Regions from separate parts of the Virgibacillus sp. genome, predicted to be linked through region 2. Evidence: riboswitches for the same ligand, from Rfam matches in the RefSeq annotation. Region 2 holds a riboswitch; each other region holds the start of a gene.
The links. A riboswitch is a leader RNA that binds a small molecule or an ion and turns the genes downstream of it on or off. The one in region 2 is predicted to bind S-adenosylmethionine.

Region 1 (5,815 bases), on a different contig from region 2:
ATATACGCTATAAAAAAGTTATGTAAGAACAAAGGCGTAGCGCCCGTTTAGCAACGTAGCGACTGGATCGAATCAACAGAGATAAAGAAATCGCGATGAACAGATGATGACTTAGTGTAGGGCGATTTCGTGAAGTTGCCTAGTTGCTGGGCGATGGAGCCGGACGTGGCTATTCGGTGTTTCGTGCTCTACAAGCACCTCATTTTATCATTTCAGATAGCAAAAAAGACGCGCTGAATCTATGAAAATAACAGATTCTAGCTCGTCTTTTTTACACTATAAGAAAACATAAAAACTTATACTTTTCTATAATGCAAACCAATAGTTGTATTAAAATTAGTAAAAGTGTGCATAAATAAAGTGCTGAAAATAATAGAGGTTATAACTAGATTGAGAAAAACCTAACACATACAAAAACTCATTTTATTCGAATTTCAATTGTCTAATTTGATATAATGATACATATTATACATATTATAGATTGGAGGCTGTTTAATGCTGACTTTTTTCTGGTATCCGAACTGTGGGACATGCAAAAAAGCGAAAAAATGGTTAGATAATCATCAAGTAAATTATAAACCAATACATATAGTGCAAAACCCACCTAATAAAGAAGATATACTTGAACTGATGCAGAAGAGTGGGATGCCTGCAAGAAAATTCTTTAACACAAGTGGTAAAAAATATCGTGAATTAAATATGAAGGAAAAAATAGCAGATGCCACGGAAGAAGAAATGGCGGAGATACTAGCTTCTGACGGAATGCTAATTAAGCGACCAATTGTAACAGATGGCTCTAACGTAACTGTTGGCTTCAAAGAGGAAGAATTTGAAAAAAACTGGCTATAATAGCTTATTCCAACCGAACTGTCGAATAAAAAAATCAAGTTGATGAAGGATTGTACGATGTTAACTACAAGTGAAGGGTAAAACTTTTGAAATAATCTATTTAAAATAATACTGGATAATTGGGACTGAACCTTGTATAGTGAAATTGGAATATATCATTTGGAGGGAATAAATATGAGCGTACCAAAGGATTTATTATATTCAAAAGAACACGAATGGGTAAAAAAAGAAGATGGAACTGTGCGCATTGGAATTACTGCATTTGCACAAGATGAGTTAGGTGACATTGTGTTCGTTGAACTACCTGAAGTCGGTGACGAATTAGAAATCAATGAGCCTTTCGGTAGTGTAGAGTCTGTGAAAACGGTATCGGAATTATATGCTCCTATTAGTGGCAAAGTAGTTGAAATGAATGAAGAATTGGAAGATAGCCCTGAATTGGTGAATGAATCACCATACGAAAAGGCATGGATGGTCGTTGTTGAACCAACTAAGGAAACAGAATTGGATGACTTACTATCTGCGGAAGCTTACGAAGAAATTATCAGTGAATAAATATTAGAAAAACTAGGCTTGTAGCCAAAGTATTATGGCGAAAGCCTTTGTTTTTAAACCTTAAAAATTTTATACTTTCTTATAGTGTGAACAAAGCTGATCTGCAATGCTTTGCAATCAGCTTTGTTTATAAGAATGTTAATAATTGTCCGTCTGTTACATAAACTAGGAGTAAACTTATTGATAATATGAAAAGCATTATAGTACAGAGATGAAGTCTTGCTATATGATGTATACATTCAATAGTCAAAAGCCTTCTAGTTGTGCAGTTATCCTTTTATAAATATCTACATATTCCCAGCTAGGTTTACATTATTGAAAGACAGCTAAAGGTAAATAAAACATTTTTTATTGCAAGCTTGTTGCTTGATTTTTCAAGGAGTGCTGTGTGATGATTACAGATGGATCAGAAAAGGTTATGATTGTAGAAGGATTGACTGATAAGAAGCAAGTGAATAAAGTGATTGCCGAAGAGATCACCATTGTTTGCACAAATGGAACGCTTGGAGTAGAGCGATTTGATCACATGTTGGAGGAATATGGTTTAGATGATAAGGATGTTTATATTCTTGTCGACGAAGATCCTTCTGGCATCAAGCTTCGTAAACAACTAGCAAGAGAATTACCACATGCTGAACACGTCTATGTAAGTAGCGAGTACAGAGAAGTAGCGACGACACCTGAAAATGTACTAGCTCAAGTTTTAGTGAGTAAACGAATAGCGGTTAATCCTATATTTCTGATTTAATTTAAAGTAAAAAGGTGATAGTTTGCAACAAGTAACAAAAGAGCAACTACAGCAATCCAATTACTTTCTTTATATTTATACACCACTTTGCGGAACGTGTAATCTTGCTAAAAGTATGTTACTTAAAATGGAACAAATGCAAAAGCAAGAGCTATTTTTAGAAATGAATGCATCACTACATCCAGAATTTATGCAAACGTATCAAATAGAAAGTGTTCCTTGTTTGCTTATAAAGAAAGATGGAGAGCTCGTTGAAAAAATGTATGCATTTCGCGATGTAGCAAATATATACCAACACTTGATCATGCATAGACCAGAATTGTTTTCATTTCAATAGTAAAATTACATTGACAAATAGCAAGCAACGTGTTATTATGATTTCTATTCCAATTAAATAATAATTAACTCTTATCTTGAGCGGTGGAGGGACTGGCCCTATGAACCCGCGGCAACCTTCAAATAAATGTTTTATTTTGAAAGGTGCTAATTCCTGCAAGGCGTATGTCTTGGTAGATGAGGGGACATTTTGACATGTATACGTCTTTCTGTTCTCTTACAGAAAGGCGTTTTTAATTGCTGATGTGGGCATAATAGTAAAGGGACAAAAAGGAGGACTATGTGTGATATCGATAGAGGGTTTGCGTAAAGTTTTTACTGCAAACAAGACAGACACAACGGCTGTTGACGATGTAACCCTTTCGATTAAACAAGGAGATATCTTTGGTGTGATCGGTTATAGTGGTGCAGGAAAAAGTACGTTTGTGCGATTACTGAATCGTTTAGAAGAACCTACAGGTGGTAAGATTTTTATCCGTAACCAAGAAATAACAGCATTAAAAAAGAATGAATTGCGGTTAGCTAGACAAGATATTGGGATGGTATTCCAGCATTTTAATTTGTTATGGTCACGTACTGTGAAAGAAAATATAGCCTTCCCATTAGAAATAGCAGGTGTTGAAAAAGAAGAACGGAATCAACGTGTTCAATCTCTCATTAATTTGGTCGGTTTATCCGGGAAGGAAATGACCTATCCTTCGCAATTAAGCGGTGGACAAAAGCAACGGGTGGGCATAGCAAGAGCTTTAGCAAACAAGCCTTCCGTATTATTATGTGATGAAGCAACATCAGCCTTAGATCCAGAAACAACAAACTCTATTTTAGACTTGCTTGTTGACATAAATCAGCAATTAGGCTTAACGATTATATTAATTACACATGAAATGCATGTTATTCGCAAAATATGTAACCATGTAGCCGTGATGGAAAACGGAAAAGTGGTAGAACAAGGTAATGTATTGGATGTGTTCTCACACCCCAAAAAAGATGTTACGAAAAAGTTCGTTCAACAGCTAATGGGGGATGCAGAAGCCGAGAATGAGTTTGAACATTTAGTTCGCACATTTGAGAATGGTAAGTTGATTCGTCTCCATTTTGTAGGTGAAACAACGAACGATGCTTTAATCAGTAAGCTCGTAAAGACGTATGACATTGACATTAGTATTTTACAAGGGAAAATTACGCGAACACAGGCTGGTGCGTACGGTACGCTATTTATCCAGATGACTGGTGAAGAATCAGAAATCACACAAGCAATCCAACATGTAACAGAAAAAACTTCTGTAGAGTTGGAGGTGATTCGCGGTGTTAGCTGATTTATTTGCTACTATTAAAGTAGAAGATATTATAGAAGCAACGAAAGAAACATTTTATATGACGATTATTGCTTTAATAGGAACCTTTATTTTTGGTATTTTACTTGGGTTACTGTTATTTCTCACTAATAAAGGGGGACTATGGCAAAATAAATGGGTTAACTTTATCACGGCCACGTTTGTAAATGTATTTCGTGCTATTCCTTTTATTATATTAATATTATTGTTATTCCCTTTTACTGATTTTCTTGTTGGTACGATAAGAGGCCCTAACGCTGCGCTCCCGGCATTAATTATTGGAGCAGCACCATTTTATGGACGGTTGGTGGAAATTGCTTTAAGAGAAGTAGATAAAGGTGTCATAGAGGCTGCTAAAGCAATGGGTGCCAAGACCCGAACAATTATTTTTAAAGTATTGTTACCAGAAGCAATGCCAGCTTTAATTTCAGGACTTACCGTTACTGCTATTGCGCTTATTGGTTATACAGCAATGGCAGGAGCAATTGGGTCAGGAGGCCTGGGAAGCTATGCATATTACTCGGGCTTTCAACGTAGAGACTTTGATATTGTTTTGCTTTGTTCCGTAATTATTGTGTTCATTGTATTTCTATTTCAATTTATTGGTGATTATATTACACGCAAACTAGATAAACGTTAAGGAAAATTATTAATTATAATAATGAAGTGTAATTTTGACAAATGTATGCAAATAAAAACGATGAAAGAGGAGCGTGCCAACATGAAAAAATATATTCTTTCCATTTTAATCCTTATTGTATTAGGTGGTTTATTAGCTGCTTGTGGTGGGGAAAAAGAAAAAGACGATAATAAAATAACCGTCGGAGCTTCCAGTGTACCACACGCAGAAATATTAGCAGAAGCTAAGCCGATTTTAGAAGAGAAAGGTATTACCCTGGAAATTAGTGAATACCAAGACTATGTGTTACCGAATGATGATCTTGCGAATGGAGAAATTGATGCTAACTATTATCAACACATCCCATTTCTTGAGCAAACAATTGATGATACAGGTTACGATTTAGATTATATTGCAGGTATTCATATTGAACCGATGGGCGTATATTCCAAAGGGATATCTAATGTGGAGGATATTCCAGAAGGAGCGGAAGTTATTATGAGTAACTCCGTGCCAGATCATGGGCGAATTTTAACTTTGTTTGAAGAACAAGGACTTATTAAAATAGATGAAGATGTAGACAAAGCACGTGCTACTGTTGATGATATAGTAGAAAATCCCAAAAACTTAACTTTTTCACCTGAATATGAGGCTGCTGTCCTTCCAGAATACTATGAAAGGGAAGAGGATGCCCTTGTAGCCATTAATACGAACTATGCAATTGATGCTGGTCTAAAGCCAGAAGAAGATGGTTTATTTATTGAAGGCGATGAATCTCCTTATGTGAATGTGTTGGCAGTGAAGAAAGAGGATAAAGACGATGAAGCATTAAATAAATTAGCTGAGGTCTTACAATCAGAAGAAATTCAAGCTTTTATGAGGGAAAAATATAATGGAGCAATTGTTCCAGTAAAAGAAGAGAAATAAAATAGTAGCAATAGGCTAAGATTTAGCGAAATTTACTGTATGTGTAGGTATCGCCAACGTATCCGTATATAAGTGAAATTTAACCGTGAATATGCCGAATGAAACGTTTATATCCATTTTGAGAAGGGAACTTGTCTTATGTTAAGCTTATGATGAGTCAAAACGAGGAAAGGATGATTCCCTATTCATAGTGGAATAAAAATGAAGTACACTTCTGAAATGGAAAAAGCAATGCAGCAATCGCATCATATTGGTTTTGGGGAGTATCAACGGAAGTTAAAACAACGGCTAGCAGTTGAAAAAAAACGGCAGCAAGAATATCAGAAGTGTAAGCTATTTACCTTAGCATATATGAACCAACAACACGGCTAATTATTTTAAAAATGTAGATAAATAATAGCGTAAGGGCGTTTGCGATTCGCATAAACGCCCTTTTGCTATTGTTGT
Region 2 (5,815 bases):
AAGGACTTGGTGCAAGATTAGAGCGTGCATTATGGAACCTGATGTTAGATTTCCATGTGGATGAACATGGCTATGAAGAAATGTTGCCACCACAAATTGTGAATCGAACTAGTATGACTGGGACAGGGCAATTACCAAAATTTGCAGAAGACGCCTTTAAACTAGAAGAATGGGATTATTATTTAGCTCCGACTGCAGAAGTGCCAGTAACAAATTATTATCGTGATGATATTTTAAAGATAGATGATTTACCGAAAAAATTTGCTGCATTTAGTAGCTGCTTTCGTTCTGAAGCAGGATCTGCTGGAAGAGACACAAGAGGTCTGATTCGTCAGCATCAATTTAATAAAGTCGAGCTTGTCCATTTTGTTAAACCTGAAGATTCCTATGAAACATTGGAAGTGTTAACAAATCATGCAGAGAAAATATTACAGTTATTAGAGCTTCCTTATCGTGTGATGAGTATGTGTACAGGAGATTTAGGCTTTACAGCAGCTAAGAAGTACGATATCGAAGTATGGATCCCTAGTCAGCATACGTATCGGGAAATTTCTTCTTGCTCTAATTTTGAAGACTTCCAGGCAAGACGTGCCAATATCCGTTTTCGTAGAGAAGCAAAAGCAAAACCAGAATTTGTGCATACATTAAACGGCTCTGGATTGGCTATTGGTCGAACTGTTGCAGCTATTTTGGAAAATTACCAGCAAGAGGATGGAACGGTTGTTATTCCAAAAGCATTGCGTCCATATATGGGAGGAAAAAAGGTCATTCAATAAGCCAATTCAAACATTTACTGTGAGTCAAATGGTAAATAGAAGAGCAAAGTCGCATTTTGGGCTTATTGACGAAGGCTGGAACAACGGTTCATGCATCTTTTTTTTAAAAGGAACATAGTCTGAAAGATAACAGGAAACATCCGCGGATAAAATTTTTATCGCAATAAAGGCTTGGCGATAGCCCATTTTTTCTAAAAATCTGTTTGACAAGTAAAGGAAACCGTAGTATGATATAACACAATATCTTGATCAAAAATAAATATAATATTTCTTCTTATTAAGAGAGGTGGAGGGAATTGGCCCTTAGAAGCCTCGGCAGCGGACTCGTAAGTAGTACTGTGCTAAATCCAACAAGCAAGCATGCTTGAAAAATAAGAAGCGGAAACCAATAGATTGGAAATCCCTTCTTATTTCGTATAAGGAGGGATTTCTTTTTACGCAATAGGAAAGGGTGGAATTTTCAGAGTTTATAACTTAAGCAAAACGGTGGTGTTACCGCCAAAAAATAACATACTTCTTATCTAGAGAGGTGGAGGGACTGGCCCATAGAAGCCTCGGCAGCGGACTCATATGAGTACTGTGCCAAATCCAGCAAACAAGTAGTTTGAAAGATAAGAAGAGGATATGTATAAAAAATACCTCTTCTTATGGAAGGGGTATTTTTTATACTATAGGAAAGCATAAAAGTTTAAAGGTTTATAGTATAAGAACATCTTTGTTATTTTTGGAAAAGCTAGATCCATGGCAATTGTTTCACATGGAACAATTGCCATACAAAGCGATTTTAAGTGAAAAAGAATGGTGGATTGGTTCAATGATTATATTTGATCAGGTAACGAAAGTGTATGAAGGAAAAGGTGAATCTGTTAAAGCATTGCACAACGTGGATTTACAGGTAAAAAAAGGAGAAATATATGGTGTGATTGGATTTAGTGGTGCAGGAAAAAGCTCGCTCATACGCTGTGTGAATGCTTTAGAACGTCCGTCATCTGGAAGAGTAATCATAGATGGAAAGGATCTCTTACAATTAACTGCAAAAGAAGTACGTGAAGCAAAACGGAATATCGGTATGATTTTTCAACATTTTAATCTTTTACATTCAAAAACAGTGTTTACGAATGTAGCGATGCCTCTACTAGTGGCAAAACGTCCTAAAGAGGAAGTGAGAAAAAGAGTATTAGAGTTACTCGCTTTTGTTGGTTTAGAAGATAAAGCAAACAGTTACCCCGATCAGCTATCTGGAGGGCAAAAACAACGCGTAGGGATAGCTCGTGCTTTAGTTACGAATCCGAAAGTGCTTTTATGTGATGAGGCAACATCTGCACTTGACCCAGAAACAACAAAATCTATTTTTCAACTGTTAAAACAGGTAAATCAGGCATATGGAGTGACGATTTTAATGATTACGCATGAGATGGGTGCCATCAAAGCGATTTGTGATCGGGTTGGTGTTTTAGATCAAGGAAAAATAGTGGAGTCGGGCAGTGTATTTCAAGTATTTTCAAAACCAAAAACAGCGATTGCTGCTAAGTTTGTAAGTTCTGTGATGAATGACCATATACCGGAGTCGATTTATGCGTTACTTCGTGAACAGCGAGAAGACCGGCATATATATCGCATTGTGTTTGTCGGTAATAGTGCAGGCGAGCCTTTATTATCACAAGTTGCTAAAACGTATACCGTAGATGTCAATATACTGTATGGCAGCATTACAGAAATACAAGGGATTCCTTTTGGCAATTTCATCGTTCAATTTTCAGGTACAGAGAAGGAGATGAAACGAGCTTTGCTACATATTCATCAACAAAAGGTTACTGTAAAGGAAGTGTTAGCAGATGTTAGTTGATCAAGAACAACTCTTACAAGCTTTATGGGAAACGGTCGTCATGGTCGGCGTATCATTAATTTTCTCTTTTCTTATCGGACTTGTATTAGGTGTTTTATTAGTCGTATCGAGAAAGGGGCATCTTTGGGAAAATAAAATTATTTTCACTATATTAAACACAGGAATAAATATATTTCGTTCTATTCCATTTATTATTTTGATGGTAGCCGTTATTCCATTCACAAGGCTGATTGTTGGAACTTCGATTGGAACAGCTGCTGCAATTGTACCAATGATATTATTTGCTGGCCCTTATATTGCTAGATTAATAGAAAACTCTTTACTGGAAGTTGACCCAGGGGTTATAGAAGCAGCACAAGCAATGGGGGCAACGCCATGGCAGATTATGACTCGTTTTCTTTTACCAGAAGCACGAAGTTCGTTATTACTAGGCATAACGATTGCAACAATTGGTTTAGTAGGAGCTTCTGCAATGGCTGGAGCAGTTGGTGGAGGAGGCCTTGGTGATTTAGCTATTACATATGGCTACCAGCGTTTTGACACGGTCGTGATGTTCCTTACTGTAGGGATCCTTATCATCATGGTACAAGGATTACAGTCCCTCGGAAACTACCTAGCCAGACGAGTGCGACGAAGATAATAAGGTTTACTGGGAACGTGGTAGGATATGCTTAGAGGAATACGTAGTAAGAATGAAAACAGGTGGATGAGTAAAAAACGCCTGAAAATATATACGAGGAGAGTTTTTTATGAAAAGATTAGCAGCTTTATTTTTCCTATTCATTCCATTAATTATTATTAGCGCTTGTTCTAGCAGTGAAGCTAGTTCCACGGTGAAAGTTGGTATTAGCGGTTCTGATACGACGATTTGGGATTATGTAGCGGAAAAAGCTAAGGATGAAGGGATAAACGTAGAAATTGTTCGTTTCTCCGATTATGTGCAACCTAATTTGGCTTTAGCAGAAGGAGAGATTGATGCAAATGCATTCCAAACGGTTTCTTATTTTGATGCGTTTATAAAAGAACATGATTTAGATTTAACACCAATTGCCACGACGGTCATTGCTCCAATGGGGTTATATTCGGAAAAACATGGTACCACAGAGGACATACCTAAAGGAGGGACGATTGCTTTAGCAAAAGAAGCTACCAATATGGGAAGAGGTTTATTATTATTACAGGACGCAGGTTTGATTAAATTAGCGGAAGACTTCGATGGCAATGGTGCTTTAGATAAAATCATTGACAACCCAAGAAATCTGCAATTTGAATTACTTGTTGCTGGGCAAACGCCAAGAGTCCTTCCTGATGTGGATGCTTCAATTATAAACAATGGAATAGCCGTAGACGCAGGATTAAGTCCATTGAAAGATGCTATATATCATGAGGATGAAACAGCTACAGCCTATATTAACATTATTGCTGTTCAGGAAAAGAATAAAGATGATCAAGTATTGACGAAGCTGGCAGAGATTTACCAAACTGAAGATGTAGCTAAATTTATTGAAAAAGAACGTGACGGAAATTCTATTCCAACTTTTGTGCCATTAAGTGAAATTGGCTACTAAATTTAAAATGAGGTGATAATAATGACGTTTACTACAGAAACGACAACGATTTGGAAACAGGAAATAGCAAAAAATATAGCGGCTAATAAGGAAAGATATATTCAGATTAGTCATGATATCCATGCTCATCCTGAAATTGGAAATCAAGAAACATATGCTGCTAAAACATTAACAGATATTTTAGTGGAAAATGGCTTTGATGTTCAATTGGATGTGGCAGGGCATGCTACTGCGTTTATCGCTAGAAAGAAAAGTGCTTTGGACGGAAGGAGAATTGCGTTTTTAGCGGAATATGATGCTTTACCAGAGATCGGTCATGCATGTGGTCATAATATCATTGGTACGTTAAGTGTTGGTGCTGCCATTGGTTTAAGTCAAGTAATCGATGAAGTAGGTGGTGAAGTAGTAGTCTTTGGAACGCCTGCTGAAGAAGGTGGACCGAATGGCAGTGCAAAAGGCAGCTTTGTTAAAGCTAAAATTACAGAAAGCATTGATGCAGCCCTTATGCTTCATCCTGGTGCAGATACACGGCTGACAGGTCCTACATTGGCAGTAGATCCGCTCGACTTTGAATTTTTTGGTAAAACTGCTCATGCTTCTGCGCATCCAGATCAAGGAATTAATGCGTTAGATGGGGTTATTCAATTGTTTAATGGCATCAATGCTTTACGTCAACATGTTTCAAACGATGTACGGATACATGGCATTATTACAGATGGCGGTGACGCTCCTAACGTTGTACCTGATTATGCGAAAGCTCGATTTTTCATTCGTGCAAGAACAAGGGAAGGTTTGAATCAAGTTACGGAGCGAGTAAAAGCAATTGCAGAGGGTGCTGCTTTAACAACAGGAGCCAAAGTAAAAGTATCTCCATTTCAAAATGAAGTGGATAATTTTATTATCAATGAGAGTCTAGATGATATTTTTAAAACGGAAATAGAGCAATTCGGAGAGACAGTACTTGAACGTTATTCGCAAGCTTTAGGTTCGACAGATGCAGGGAATATAAGCCAAGTAGTTCCAACAATTCATCCGCATATTAAAATTGGCTCGAGTAGTTTAATTGGTCATACTGTTTCGTTTCGAGAAGCTGCCAAGTCAAAGCAAGCAGATGAAGCATTAATTGTTGGAGCAAAAGCAGTGGCATTTACAGCGCTAAAATTGTTAACGGATGAGACAGCTCTTGACAGGGTAAGGAAGGAATTTCTTTATAAAACGGAGAAATAATTTTGATTGATGTTGCGGTAATTAGTGGGTGGTTCTTTTATCCCCTACTTTCTTAGTATGTAAGATATTACCTAAAAGTTTCTAGAAGAAATGGGGATGTAGTAGCTGTTATTTTCACTTAGACACCTACCAATTCCTGAGGTTACAGCACCTTCTATCTCTGCTAAATATTCTCTTTAAAGCAGGATATTAATTTTGTTTTTCTACATTTTCAGGAAACTTTCATGCTTCTTGTGCGTATAACAGCTAGACGAACATAGGAGGGGATGAAATGAAGTCGTTAACCAAACAAAGGATGAAGGCTCTTTTTATTGATGTAGCAATTTCTACCGCTGTAACTGTGGGGGTTGAATACGTTTTACGGAAAAAAGTAAAGAATGAGTTTATTCATACTGTAG
Region 3 (5,815 bases), on a different contig from region 2:
ATTTCCTCTCCGTTTTTCGTGAGAATCACATTCGTTGTCATTAAGTGCCCTACATTTCGCACAAACATCAGCACTCGTCCAGACAATGTAATCGCTTCTCCATTTGGACCTTTATACGTACGATCAGCATGCAACGTTCTGGTGATTTCTTTTTCATCTTTGGTGAATGTAGCGGATAAGTTACCTTTATTTAACCCTAACCAATTTCGGTAAACAAGCGTTTTATCTTCTGCATCCACAGCAGCTACAGAATCCTCACAGTCCATAATTGTCGTTGTCGCTGCTTCTAATACAATATCTTTTACCCCAGCAACATCCGTTTTACCTATTGGATGCGACGGATCTATTTGCACTTCAACGTGTAAACCGTTATGAACGAAAAGAATAGCTGTTGGCAATGCTACATCACCTTGATAACCAACAAATTGCGCCGTATGTTTTAATGCCGTTGTTGCACCATTTTCTAAGCTAATATGCAAATTCCCATCACTTACAAAATACCGAGTCACTTCGGCATGAGACCCTGTTTGCAGTGGGAAATGATCGTTTAAAAATTTTTTTCCAAATTCTATTACCCATTGCCCACGAATGGGATTATATGACGCCCCCTTTTCCGCGCCATCTTCTTCAGAGATCACATCTGAACCGTACAATGCGTCGTAAAGCGACCCCCATCTCGCATTGGCAGCATTTAGCGCATAACGTTCATTATCAATAGGGACAACTAATTGCGGCCCTGCTTGCTTTGTAATCGTATCATCCACATTTTCGGTTGTAATCGTAAAATCATCCACTTCTGGCTCTAGATAGCCAATCTCCTTTAAAAATGACGTATACGCTTCTTGATCTTCAAAATCATTTGTTTGAAGCCAGTCATTTATTCTTTGTTGCATTTTCTCTCTTTCAACTAATAATGCTTTGTTCTTAGGTGCCAAATCGGTAACGAGTTCATCAAAATCTTGCCAAAACTTCTCTTGATTCAATCCCGTGCCTGGTAATGCTTCCTTGTTAACAAATTCATAAAGTTCTGTAGCAATTTGCAGATTGCCTTTCGTTATATACGCTGTCAATGTTATCCCCCTCTGTAATCCTTTATTTACTCTATTGTAATGTTAAAAATCATAAAATTGAAATATCCGTTTTGCATAAGTGTTATTCCTTTTAGCTATTGATTTTAGTATAATAATGAAAAACAGGAATTTAACAAACGGAAGGTCGGATTATATGGACATTCGTCAAGTTGAGTATTTCATTGCTGTAGCCAATAAACAAAATTTCACCAAAGCTGCCTCCACGCTTCACATCTCCCAGCCTTCCTTAAGTAAAGCAATTAAAAATTTAGAAAATCAGCTCGGTGTTACTTTATTTTATCGAGGTGGAAAAAAGATTGAACTGACAGATGCGGGCGCTGCGTTTTTAGGGAACGCCAAACAATTTATCGAAGCTTATGAAAATCTAACAACGGAAATGTATGACGTGGTGCAATTAAAAAAAGGACAAATAAAAATTGGCATCCCTCCCATTATTGGCGCTACTTTTTTTTCAAAATTAATTAGTCAATACAAAGCAGCGCATCCCTCCTTTCATATTGAACTAAACGAAGTGGGTAGTAATTTAATTCAACATGGGGTAAAAGAAGGAGAGTTAGATGTTGGCCTCATTTGTAATCTACCAGTAGAAAAACACCACTTTTCTACAATAAACCTGTTAAAAGACCCTTTAATGGTCGTTGTCCAAAACAATCACCCTCTTGCTTCTGAAAAATCTGTTGCATTGCCAGATTTACAGGATGAACCATTTATTTTATATCAGCAAGATTTCTCTTTACATGACCGGATTGTAGAAGCCTGTCAATATTACGATTTTTCACCAAATGCAGTATGTAAAAGTTCGCAGCGAGACTTTATGATAGAAATGGTGGAGGCAAACTTAGGCATCGCTCTTTTCCCTAGTAAAATTTGCCAACAACTGCTCCATCACGATGTTCAAGCTATTCCTTTCAAACACCCAAGGGTTCATCTTGAGTTGGCACTTATTTGGAAAAAAGATAAATATTTGCCGTATGCCGTGCGTGAATTTGTCACTATGGCAAAAAATTTTACAAATTAAGTTCATTTAGAAAAACTTGGCTTACCGCCAAGCCTTTTAGAGAAAGCCTTAATTTTTCTTATACTATAATCAATAGTAATTCTATGCTTTCCTATAGTGGAACAAAGAAGCAAGTTCCCGTTTAGCAACGGAGATAAAGGTATTATGCCACTAAAACAGGGGTATGCCGATGTCGAGCGGCAAGCCCTGTTTTAGTCGTCCATCCTCTTAGCCACGAACCAATGATGACTTATCGTAGGGCGATTCGTGAAGACGCCTAGTTGCTGAGCCCTGGAGCCAGACGCCGATCCAAGCACCTCATTTTATACTTTCTTATAGTGCAGACCAAATCAATAAAAAAACAGTAGCAATTATAAAACGCTACTGTTTTTTTTATTGGCTTAGGGTGTAGCAACTCGTGGATAATTGTGAACTTCAGCGACTTTTCAATTATGAAGAATTCTATAAAATACGAGATAAGCATTTATTTTCAACTTGTCCAACGAATAACCTGCTTTTTGCCGTCATAGCCTAGTTGTAGTGAGTATCCATCATAAAGGGAGGCTGAAAAATGAACGCACAAACCCCATCATTTACAAGTGCTTTTGACCCTTACGTATACCAAACTTTACAGTCAATAACAGGTGCCACGCTCATTGTACAAACAACACAAGGAACAGTGACAGGTAGCTTAAAAACAGTAATGCCTGACCATATCGTTTTAGAATCGGGCGGATCTTCATTCTATATTCGTATTCAACAAATTGTTTGGGTGATTCCGAAAAGCTAAAGAAGGAGGCTTCTCATGTTTAAGCGTGAAAACCGCATGTTAATTGAACTGCCTGTTCCTGAACACGGCGATCCTAATGCTGCAGCAGCGGTCCAAGAATTATTAGGTGGGAAATTTGGCGAGATGTCTACATTAAATAATTATATGTTTCAATCGTTCAATTTCCGCCAAAAAGATAAGCTTAAACCATTTTACGATCTTGTAGCAAGTATAACAGCTGAAGAGTTCGGCCATGTTGAACTTGTGACGAACACAATTAATCTACTTTCAAAAGGAAACACCTTTTACACGGGAAACCCAGATGTAACCCCGTTACGCGAAGGAAAAGACAGTCGAAATACGTATCAATTTATCGCTACTGCTCAAACAGCACTTGTAGGTGACTCCATGGGTCGAGCATGGACAGGAGATAATGTCTTTAGTAGCGGCAATCTTGTCTTAGATTTACTACACAATTTCTTTCTTGAAGTCGGCGCTCGTACACATAAAATGCGCGTTTACGAAATGACAGAACATGAAACAGCAAGAGAAATGATTGGTTACTTATTAGTTCGTGGAGGTACACATGTGCTAGCCTATGCGAAAGCATTAGAAATCGCAACAGGCGTTGACGTTAAAAAGCTTATCCCGATTCCTGATTTATCGAACACGAAGTTTGATTATGCTCGAAAATTTGAAGAACAAGGATTGGCAAATGTTTTATACACGTGGAATGATGTGGGAGATTATAACGATATCCGACAAATTTGGAAAGGAGACAATCCAGAGAATGGGGAGAAGCTAATCGTCAAGGAAGGAACACCAAAAGGAGGCCCTGTTCCTAATTTAGAAGACCTTCCTGAACAATTTGCACCTGGCATTGATAAAGATGATTATCAAAAAATCGCTAAACGGTTAATGGAAAACATGTAAGTATGATGAACTCCTTGAACACCACGGAGTTCATCATGGAATATTTATGTAGAAACCACATTTAACTGATAGTAGTTCTTAGAAAACTTGGCTTGTCACCAAGCCTTTCGAAAGCCTTTGTTTTTCGTATACGATAAACCAAAAAATTTATACCTTCCTATAGTGCAAAAAAAAATTTTATCGGAAGCCTAAATCGATTAAAAAATCCCCTTGACTTTTATTCATTTTCCTTGTATTCTAATATTCAAACTTTTAAAATTCAATAGACATTTTCTTATCCAGAGAGGTGGAGGGACTGGCCCTTTGATACCTCGGCAACAGACCGCATGCGGTACTGTGCCAATTCCAGAAGCATAGCGCTTGAAGATAAGAAGAAGCTCCTTTTCGACATATTAGGAAACCTCTTCTTATTTCAAGGAGAGGTTTTTTGCATCCTCTCCTTGTAACCATTTTTAAGGAGATGATAAAATGTTACAACAAACGCGTGAAACAAACATGGTGCAACTAGGAAATCGAAGTGATGCTCGCACTGGCGCAGTTAATCCCCCTATTTATTTATCAACTGCATTCAAACATGATGGGATAGGGCAGTCAACCGGGTATGATTATAGCCGTACAAAAAACCCTACCCGATGCCTGTTAGAGGAAGGTGTTGCGCATTTAGAATCTGGTAAGCAAGCCTTTGCTTGTAGTTCAGGCATGGCGGCTATCCAGCTTGTACTTTCCCTTTTTCAAGCTGGTGATGAAATCATTGCTTCAGCAGATATTTACGGGGGAACGTATCGTTTGTTGGAACAGTACAACAAAGCATACCATTTCAAGATCTGCTATGATCCTTTTACCAACTTCAAAGAAACGGAAGCAAACATATCTAACAAAACAAAAGCAATATTTATTGAAACACCGACAAACCCTTTAATGCAGGAAATAGATATTGCCTCCATCGCTCACCTTACTAAAAAATATAATCTATTACTTATTGTTGACAACACCTTCCTTACGCCATATTTGCAACGCCCTTTAGAACTTGGCGCTAATATTATTCTACATAGTGCAACAAAGTATATCGGCGGGCACAATGATGTATTGGCTGGCATAGTAGTTGCTAACAATGAACCGATTTGTGAACAACTCGCTATGATGCATAATGCATCTGGGGCAGTGCTTTCTCCATTTGATTGTTGGCTGTTAATTAGAGGGTTAAAAACGCTTTCCTTGCGTATGGAAAAGCATGAAACAAATGCCCGAGAATTAGCCCATTTTTTAAGCAACCACCAAGCAATAAAAGAGGTGCTTTATCCTGGCAAAGGTGGTATGTTATCTTTTCGTTTACACGATAGCAAGTGGGTAGACCCTTTTTTACAGCAAATGCAACTGATTACCTTCGCCGAAAGTCTAGGCGGTGTGGAAAGCTTTATCACGTATCCAGCGACACAAACACATGCGGATATTCCCCTTAATGAACGTACCAAGCGTGGCATTGATGACTGTTTATTACGCTTTTCGGTCGGAATAGAGCATGTGAATGATTTAAAACATGATTTGCAGAACGCATTACAGGCATTTTAAATTTGGGCTTGCCGGAACTTTATAATAAAAGTTGTATTTTTATGAAAAAAACATCATAGAAAATGAAATGTTGGCTCTCATCCACTACTAGACGCAGAAGTTTCTAATCTATAAAATATTTTCGAAATAGGTTGACATTTATTTTTTTCGTATATAGTATAGTTCATATTCTGAATGATAAGATTTTACACACTGTGAATTTAATGGCGTTTTTAAACATCGCCAACTGTAAATCTTTATTATTCCACAACTTTATAGGATTTATCTTATCCAGAGAGGTGGAGGGACTGGCCCCTATGATACCTCAGCAACAGGCATCTTTTGCACTGTGCTAATTCCAGAAGCGTAACGCTTGAAGATAAGAAGAGACAACATTTGGAAGCTACCCTCTTCTTATTCATAAGAAGGGGGTTTTTATGTTCCAATAATTCACGATGGAAGCTCACATAGGTGAAG

Region 1: linked by a shared signal. The riboswitch ahead of HLX49_RS06975 (methionine ABC transporter ATP-binding protein) and the one ahead of HLX49_RS14365 (methionine ABC transporter ATP-binding protein) in region 2 are both predicted to bind S-adenosylmethionine.
Region 3: linked by a shared signal. The riboswitch ahead of HLX49_RS09375 (methionine biosynthesis PLP-dependent protein) and the one ahead of HLX49_RS14365 (methionine ABC transporter ATP-binding protein) in region 2 are both predicted to bind S-adenosylmethionine.

What each region holds. Positions count from the first base shown of each region.
Region 1 is NZ_JABXHF010000024.1:3,164-8,978, reverse strand. Features, by position in the region: partial or broken gene HLX49_RS07000 (acyl-CoA dehydrogenase family protein) at 1-13, shown strand, start outside; gene HLX49_RS06995 (arsenate reductase family protein) at 496-849, shown strand; gene gcvH (glycine cleavage system protein GcvH) at 1,024-1,404, shown strand; gene HLX49_RS06985 (toprim domain-containing protein) at 1,796-2,152, shown strand; gene HLX49_RS06980 (thioredoxin family protein) at 2,175-2,489, shown strand; SAM riboswitch class I at 2,558-2,672, shown strand; gene HLX49_RS06975 (methionine ABC transporter ATP-binding protein) at 2,773-3,804, shown strand; gene HLX49_RS06970 (methionine ABC transporter permease) at 3,794-4,462, shown strand; gene HLX49_RS06965 (MetQ/NlpA family ABC transporter substrate-binding protein) at 4,544-5,368, shown strand; gene HLX49_RS06960 (YuzK family famiily protein) at 5,570-5,740, shown strand.
Region 2 is NZ_JABXHF010000077.1:6,525-12,339, forward strand. Features, by position in the region: gene serS (serine--tRNA ligase) at 1-776, shown strand, start outside; SAM riboswitch class I at 1,048-1,154, shown strand; SAM riboswitch class I at 1,291-1,394, shown strand; gene HLX49_RS14365 (methionine ABC transporter ATP-binding protein) at 1,591-2,622, shown strand; gene HLX49_RS14370 (methionine ABC transporter permease) at 2,612-3,262, shown strand; gene HLX49_RS14375 (MetQ/NlpA family ABC transporter substrate-binding protein) at 3,372-4,190, shown strand; gene HLX49_RS14380 (M20 family metallopeptidase) at 4,212-5,417, shown strand; gene HLX49_RS14385 (RDD family protein) at 5,689-5,815, shown strand, end outside.
Region 3 is NZ_JABXHF010000036.1:11,692-17,506, forward strand. Features, by position in the region: gene HLX49_RS09355 (malate synthase G) at 1-1,070, opposite strand, end outside; gene HLX49_RS09360 (LysR family transcriptional regulator) at 1,225-2,109, shown strand; gene HLX49_RS09365 (YuzF family protein) at 2,660-2,878, shown strand; gene HLX49_RS09370 (manganese catalase family protein) at 2,894-3,790, shown strand; SAM riboswitch class I at 4,062-4,163, shown strand; gene HLX49_RS09375 (methionine biosynthesis PLP-dependent protein) at 4,259-5,359, shown strand; SAM riboswitch class I at 5,623-5,724, shown strand.